3 regions of the Marinobacter nanhaiticus D15-8W genome follow, and region 2 is predicted to be linked to each of the others. Evidence: predicted binding sites of a transcription regulator. Region 2 holds the regulator's gene; each other region holds the start of a gene.
The links. Region 2 encodes FliA, which starts transcription of late flagellar genes. Its sites were predicted from a motif close to CTAAAGTTTNNNNNNNNNNNGCCGNTAA; they were not measured.

Region 1 (2,266 bases), 810 kb from region 2:
CTACTGGGCCATCGATGGGTAATGTCAGCCTGCACGATATTCGATTCGATCCTGCTTCTCACATGACGATCTATGCCCGTTAACGCTACCTGTAATCGTTAGTGCTAAAGGCCTTTATCCAGAAAAAACCGGGACTGAGTGTGTGGTCCAGCCCCGGCTCTTGTTTGATAGCGTAATTTGTACTCTTGAAGCGGACTTTCCGTCAGGCGCTGGCCAGCACGGTCTTGTGGCTTACGGCCGTTGACTGACCTTGGGCTCCGTAAAGCTTCGCCTGTTCCGAGCAACCACGGAAGATTTCCGTCAGTCGACCCAGACGCTGCTGAAGATTGCCGACGATACGGCCATTGACCTGGTTCATACGCTGGCAGGCCTTGAGGCGATTCTCAGCATCGATCCAGAGTTGGGTAAGGTCGGCCAAGCCGGCTGCCCGGATAAAGGTGGAAGGCTGGCCCTGACGCGGATTGAAGCCCATGTTCACCAGCGCATGGATCTTGCGTTTGGCGCGCTCGCGGATGTCGCTCAGGATGCGGTTCTTCTCTTGTGTGACAACCTGTAGGCCATCCATATTCGAAGACTTGAGATGTTTCTTTTCGGAGGCCAGCAACCCGCCTAATTGCTCCAGTTGCTGGATATCCTGTTGCAGCAGTGATTTCAACTCATCAATGGCAGCCATGCTTTACTCACCCAAAAATGCTTTTATCCATATCAAGCATTTTCTGGGCCAGTTTCTCTGCGTCAATCTTGTAGCTACCGTCTGCCAGCGCGGATTTAATCTGTTCAATCCGGTTGTCGTCGACTTCCGGATAGCTGTCCAGGCGTTCTTCGAGTTTCTTGAGGTCACGTGCCTGGCTGCTCAAGCTGACGTTGTCCGGGCGAGCCCCCTGGGTACGGGCCTGCTCGGTAGGCGTGGCCGGGCTCTTCTGAGCCGCCTTGTCCGTTGTGGTAGAGCTGGTTTTGGTGTTGACCTGGCCGGGGCCAATTCCATTGAAGTCAACTGACATAATCGTTACCTGCGCATGCTGATGAGTTGCCAAGGCGCCTTTCAACGGCGCCATTGCAATCCGGTTTCAATTTGTATCGGCCGGGCTGCATAGAACTTTAGGGATTTTTAAAAAGAATTTGCGGCGCGTTCCTGCCGCCTTGCGGCAATCCCTTTCCTTTTGGCGCCCAAGAGTCAATCAGCCGCTCCCTGAGCTTACATGGGCACTTCGACGCGCCCCGGAGCAGTGATCATTGCTCTCAGTGTGCGTTCGGAACGCAAGTTCTGGACCAGGACCTGCTCGCCGATCCGACCGTTAGCCAGGGCCTTGCCTCTCGATTCCACCGCAATGGGACCACTACGTGCAACGATAATAACATGGTCGCCCCGTGCGACGGCATCCGGCTGGATCACGATATCCGGTGTGAAGACGGTGCCTGCGTTGACGGAACGGCGAAGCTCCATGCCGATCAGGGCATCGCGACGGGTGACCGCGCTACGACGCACTGAATTGACGACGATCGGCTGGGTGTCGATCATGCTCTCCGTAACCCTGTCGCCCCGGCTGAGGGGGCGCGCCGCAACGAGCCCTTCGCCTCGGATCTCCACCGTCGCCGACAGGAACATGCGCCAGGGCCGCTGGCCGGAACAGGAGACTTCCAGGGTAGGCTGGGTTGTCGACAGCGGATCGCTGGAAAACCTGACCGATGGGTCGTCCGGGCAGGGTGCCAGGTTGAGACGCGAATCGATGTTGCCCAGGCTGTATGTCACGGCGTAGCCTTCATCCTTCTGCTGCTCGGCAAAGTCTTTCAGGAAGGTACGCGCCGCCGTCTTCAGGTCGGCCGGCGTCGTTTTTTCGACGGCCTGCAGCGATGGACTGAATGCCAGTGCGGTCAGTAGCGACAAAATGATGATGCGCATTTCTCTGTATATGTCCTATGCTTATCGATCAACGGGCAAGGTAAAATTAAGTCAATTCCTGACATATTTCTGTTGACGAGTTTACGTCGTCAGTTAAAGATTCAATGGCGTTTCAGGAAAGCTTTCGCAATAAACGTGCCGTAATTTGGCTCCAAGGATCGACCAGATCGGTAACCCGAAAGTTCTATTAATAGGTAGATCGTTATGGCAGGTGTATTAGACAGCGTTAACCAGAGAACGCAGCTGGTCGGGCAGAATCGTCTCGAACTTCTGCTCTTTCGCTTAAAGGGACGTCAGATTTACGGCATCAATGTCTTCAAAGTGAAAGAAGTTCTTCAATGCCCGAAGCTGTCGTCTATTCCGAAA
Region 2 (2,266 bases):
AGACAGGGCTTCCTGCTGCTCTGCGTTCTGCGGATCGATCTGGAAATTACGGATCGCTTCGTGGAGGCTTCGGGTCAAACGACCCACTTCCCGGTAAAGGCTCTGGTCGCGAACCTCGTTGAGATCATTGATCAGGCGCATCGCCGACGCGTAGTCGCCGGCATCCACCATATTCTTGAGTTCCCCAGCCTGAAGCTGGAGTTTCTCGACGACTTCAGGGTCGAGCTTACCGGTGTTGTTCTTTGGATTGCCCATGATGGCGCTCTGATACTCAGGACTGGATACGTTCGAAGATTTTTTCGATCTTTTCCTTCAGGACAGCCGCCGTGAACGGCTTAACCACGTAACCGTTCACCCCGGCCTGGGCCGCGGCAACGATCTGGTCGCGCTTGGCTTCCGCAGTCACCATAAGCACCGGTAGATTCTTAAGACTGTCGTCGGCGCGAACGGCCTGTAACAGCTCGAATCCGGACATACCGGGCATGTTCCAGTCGGTCACCAGGAAATCGTACTTGCCGCTTTTCAGCATCGGCAACGCCGTGTTGCCATCATCCGCTTCGTCGGTATTGGTAAAGCCCAGGTCGCGAAGCAGATTCTTGATGATCCGCCGCATCGTGGAAAAGTCGTCCACGATCAGGATTTTCATGTTCTTGTCCAATTGGACCTCCACTCATTAATGCCGGGAATAGCAACGACTCTTGGCCCTGGCCACCCGCGTAGTGCGTCTATGGGAGCTGGCACCTCCCACCTCACGGATGCACTTCACCAGCCTGGCACTTTCGAAGCATTGCCTATTCTGTCCGCTGGGCGCGATCTGTAAAGCGCCCGTTACCAAAAACTACACTTTACGTATGAGCACGTTACGCGTGTGCGATCCGGTTACTCAGGCGGCCTGCCATCCGCTCAGCCGCGCTTTCAGGCGCAACGCCGCCTGGCTATGGATCTGGCTGACCCGACTCTCGCTCACGCCGATCACTGCACCGATCTCTTTCAGGTTGAGCTCTTCCTGGTAGTAGAGACTCAGTACCAGCTTCTCGCGCTCCGGCAAACTGGTGATCGCGTCCGCCAGGCTGCGCCGGAAACCTTCAGACGAAAGCGCTTCGAACGGTGCATCAGGAACAGCGTCTTCTTCGTTTATCGGCACCTCGCCGGATTCATTTAGCTCATCGAGACTAAAAAGTCGGCCACCGTTAGAATCTGCCAGGCAGGCGTGGTATTCGGAAAGGGACATGTCTAGCTCGTCAGCCACCTCGGCGTCGATGGCCTCGCGCCCGGTCCGGTCTTCTACAGCCTTGATGGCCTGGGCGATACGACGGGAATTACGGTGAACCGAACGCGGTACCCAGTCGCCCTTGCGGATCTCATCCAAGATGGCGCCCCGAATACGGATACCGGCGTAGGTTTCGAACGATGCGCCCTTGGACGCCTCGTATTTCTGCGCAGCTTCCAGCAGCCCGATCATGCCGGCCTGCATGAGATCTTCCAGCTGCACAGAGGCAGGTAAACGCGCCAGGAGATGCAGCGCGATTTTCTTAACCAGCGGCGCATGCTGCTCGACAAGGTCATGGGCCTTGCGTTCGCTGGTTTGGTGATAGATTCCCAGGCCTTTTGCCAACTTCATGAATCCGGATTGCCCAAATCAGGGAGCCTTTGGTTCTATCGGAGACTCCAGAGAATAAATGACCGTCAAATCCGTCAGTCGGTTACGCCTCAGGCTTCCACCAGACGCTCGACGAAGAATTCAAGGTGACCGCGGGGCGATGACGGCAACGGCCAGTTGTCGACCTTCTGCGCCAAGGCCTTGATCGCTAGCGACGCTTTGGCCCGCGGATAGGCATCGAGCACGGCACGCTGCCGCTGTACCGCTTTCTTGACGGCTTCGTCGTAAGGAACCATGCCCACATATTGTAGCGCAACATCCAAGAAGCGCTCGGTTACGCGGGTTAACTTCCCGAAAAGATGCTTGCCTTCCTGCTCGTTGCGGACCTGGTTGGCCAGGATGCGAAAACGGTTGACGCCATAATCACGGTTCATCAGCTTGATGAGCGCGTAGCAATCGGTAATGGATGTGGGTTCGTCGCAGACTACCAGCAACAGTTCCTGCGAGGCCCGGAGAAAACTGACGACGCCCTCGGAAATCCCCGCCGCGGTGTCGACGATCAGTACGTCGATCTGATCGCCAAGCTCGCTGAAGGCATTGATCAGACCCGCATGCTCCATAGCGGTGAGCTGGGTCATGCGCTGGGTGCCGGAGGAGGCAGGCACG
Region 3 (2,266 bases), 130 kb from region 2:
GGGAAACCGCTTCGCTATTGGCAGATGCGGTATCGTTGACACGCACGGCCTGGCCGTCGACATCGCCCGTGGTTCGGCTGACGGACCGGATCAATTCCGCCATCTTCGAGGTCATGTTGTTGAACTCGCTGGTTAGCGCCCCCAGCTCGTCACGGTTCTGTAGGTCGATACGAACGGTCATGTCACCATCAGCCACCTTGCGCGCCGCACGGCCGAACTGGGTGATGGCCATTTTCACGGACATGAAGAACCCCAGGTAGAGGTAGACGATTATCGCCAGCACCACGCCCAACGCCAGGAAGATAATCAGCCGCTGATGGCTTTCGGTATCGAGCCGACTCGCAAGATTGGCTCCCACGGCGTCGAATATGTGGGTCTGGAGCGCAAAGTGCCGCTCCAGCTCCGCATTCACCAGCTCGTCGAACTCCTGCCAGGGCATTTCCAGCCGGTAAGGCGTGATGACGTTAACATCGAGAGCGTCGCGTACAGTGAGACTGCTTTGGACAACGGCGTTAGCCAGGTCCGCATGCTGGTTAAGCGCCTCGGAAGAACTCAAGCCGACCTGGAGTTCGGATTCCAGGCGACTGTGCAAGTTTGTGAGGCGATCGAACAGCTCGTTCATGGCGTCCGCCAGGGCGTAACCTACCTGCCCCTGGGCCAGGCTATAGATGGCAAACGCCCGGACCTGCCCCTGGGCGCTCATGGAGTCATGGAGGGAAGTCGTACCCAGTTCCAGGAGCAGTTGATTCTCGGGTAACGGGTCTTGGGCCAGACCGGATACTTTCAGCGTCGACGCCAGTAATGAGCGGGCCTTCTGAACGAACTCCTGATAGTACTTGAACTGGGGATCGATGTTGCTCTGGAAGATATCTTCGCTCTTGAGGGTTTCCCACTCCTGTTGCAAGGCTTCCACCTGGGCAGTCCAGCCACCGCTGGCATCGAAGCTCACTTCGGCGCCCAACAGACTCTCAAAAGACGCGTCGATAACGGCCCGGGCCTCGGCACTCTTGGCGAGCACAGCCTCATCGTTAGTCATCTTCCCCACGGAACGGTAGTCACGGTAAGCGTAGGCCGCCCGGACCAGGGCGTTAGCCTCCCGGAACTGCTCCAGACCTTCGGCCTCGCGATCAATAGCGGCTATGGAGTTATTGAGCTGACTGACAAGTAGATAGGACAAGCCGCCGATCGGCAGAAGGAAAAGAACACTGATCAGGCTGAACTTGTAGATCATTGGCAGCCTGTTCATCAACGCAACTGCAGGATACAAAAGTTGCTTCACTGATCCCCCTTAATGCTCAGTGCCTGCGGCCGTTTTATAGACCTAGTTGTTTTTATTGCCTGCCCCCGGTGCCGTGGTGTTAAGCCCGGAGCAGAAACGAGCACATCGCCCTCCCTGACGTGAATTTCATGAACGTACTTATTATGTCGCCAGGGTCTTCAAAAACTTGAGGTCGACTTCGTTTGTTTATTGTTATTGGTCGAGCCGGTTGCCTGCGCTCCACGGCTTCCAACGCTGCATGAACGAGAGCTTTTAGTCTTGCGACATCCTCTTAAGTGAAGACGCCACCAATGGCAAATAGCGCCAAAGCGCAAATCCAGACCAGCATGCTGCGATTGAGCAGGTCTCGCACGGCCCGCAGGCTGCGCTCACCGTAATCCGGCCACTCGTCGGGATGCGTCGAGGCAAAGCGTTCTGGATCAAGAGAATAACTGGAAAGCGCCCCGTTGGCACCCAAGAACAGCAGATCTCTCGACCTGATACCCGGATTTAGCAACTTTTTACGAGTTTGACGCAGCCAACCGCTCAAATCGCCAGCGATACCAAAGCTGAAGCTCAACAGGCGGGCAGGTATCCAGGCCATCAGGGAAACCATGCGGGCACACGGGTGCCGCGTTGCGGGGTGCGGCCAGTGGTCGCGCCAGGCCAATGCCAGCCGCGCCCAGACCAAGCCAGCAGGCCCCAAGAGCACGTACCAGAAGATGAGGAAGAAATACCGCTCGAAGACCACAAGGATGAACTGTCGGGCCAGGGAGCGATGCAGTTGCTCCGGTGCCGAGGCCGAGCCACGCTCCTCGGCGGAAATAAGATGATTGACGTGATGCCAGGCGGCCTGGGCATCTCCACGGCGCCAGGCTTCGCCGTAGGCCCGCATCGGGTTGCGCCAGCCTGGAACGCCCATGGCGAAGACCAGCAATACCAGATCCAAGGGCCAGGTCAGCATCCACCAGCTACTGCGACTGAGTCCAATATCCACTGCCGCAACCA

Region 1: flgM (flagellar biosynthesis anti-sigma factor FlgM) is a predicted target of FliA. The motif match lies at 1,075-1,102, and genes of this name have one in related genera.
Region 3: RE428_RS14110 (methyl-accepting chemotaxis protein) is a predicted target of FliA. The motif match lies at 1,423-1,450, and genes of this name have one in related genera.

What each region holds. Positions count from the first base shown of each region.
Region 1 is NZ_AP028878.1:2,497,415-2,499,680, forward strand. Features, by position in the region: gene RE428_RS11155 (cyclic di-GMP-binding domain-containing protein, MshE-related) at 1-83, shown strand, start outside; gene RE428_RS11160 (flagella synthesis protein FlgN) at 203-673, opposite strand; gene flgM (flagellar biosynthesis anti-sigma factor FlgM) at 681-1,001, opposite strand; gene flgA (flagellar basal body P-ring formation chaperone FlgA) at 1,196-1,900, opposite strand; gene RE428_RS11175 (chemotaxis protein CheV) at 2,105-2,266, shown strand, end outside.
Region 2 is NZ_AP028878.1:3,312,296-3,314,561, forward strand. Features, by position in the region: gene RE428_RS14685 (protein phosphatase CheZ) at 1-255, opposite strand, end outside; gene cheY (chemotaxis response regulator CheY) at 272-658, opposite strand; gene RE428_RS14695 (RNA polymerase sigma factor FliA) at 884-1,621, opposite strand; gene RE428_RS14700 (MinD/ParA family protein) at 1,711-2,266, opposite strand, start outside.
Region 3 is NZ_AP028878.1:3,177,317-3,179,582, forward strand. Features, by position in the region: gene RE428_RS14110 (methyl-accepting chemotaxis protein) at 1-1,246, opposite strand, end outside; gene ampE (regulatory signaling modulator protein AmpE) at 1,551-2,266, opposite strand, start outside.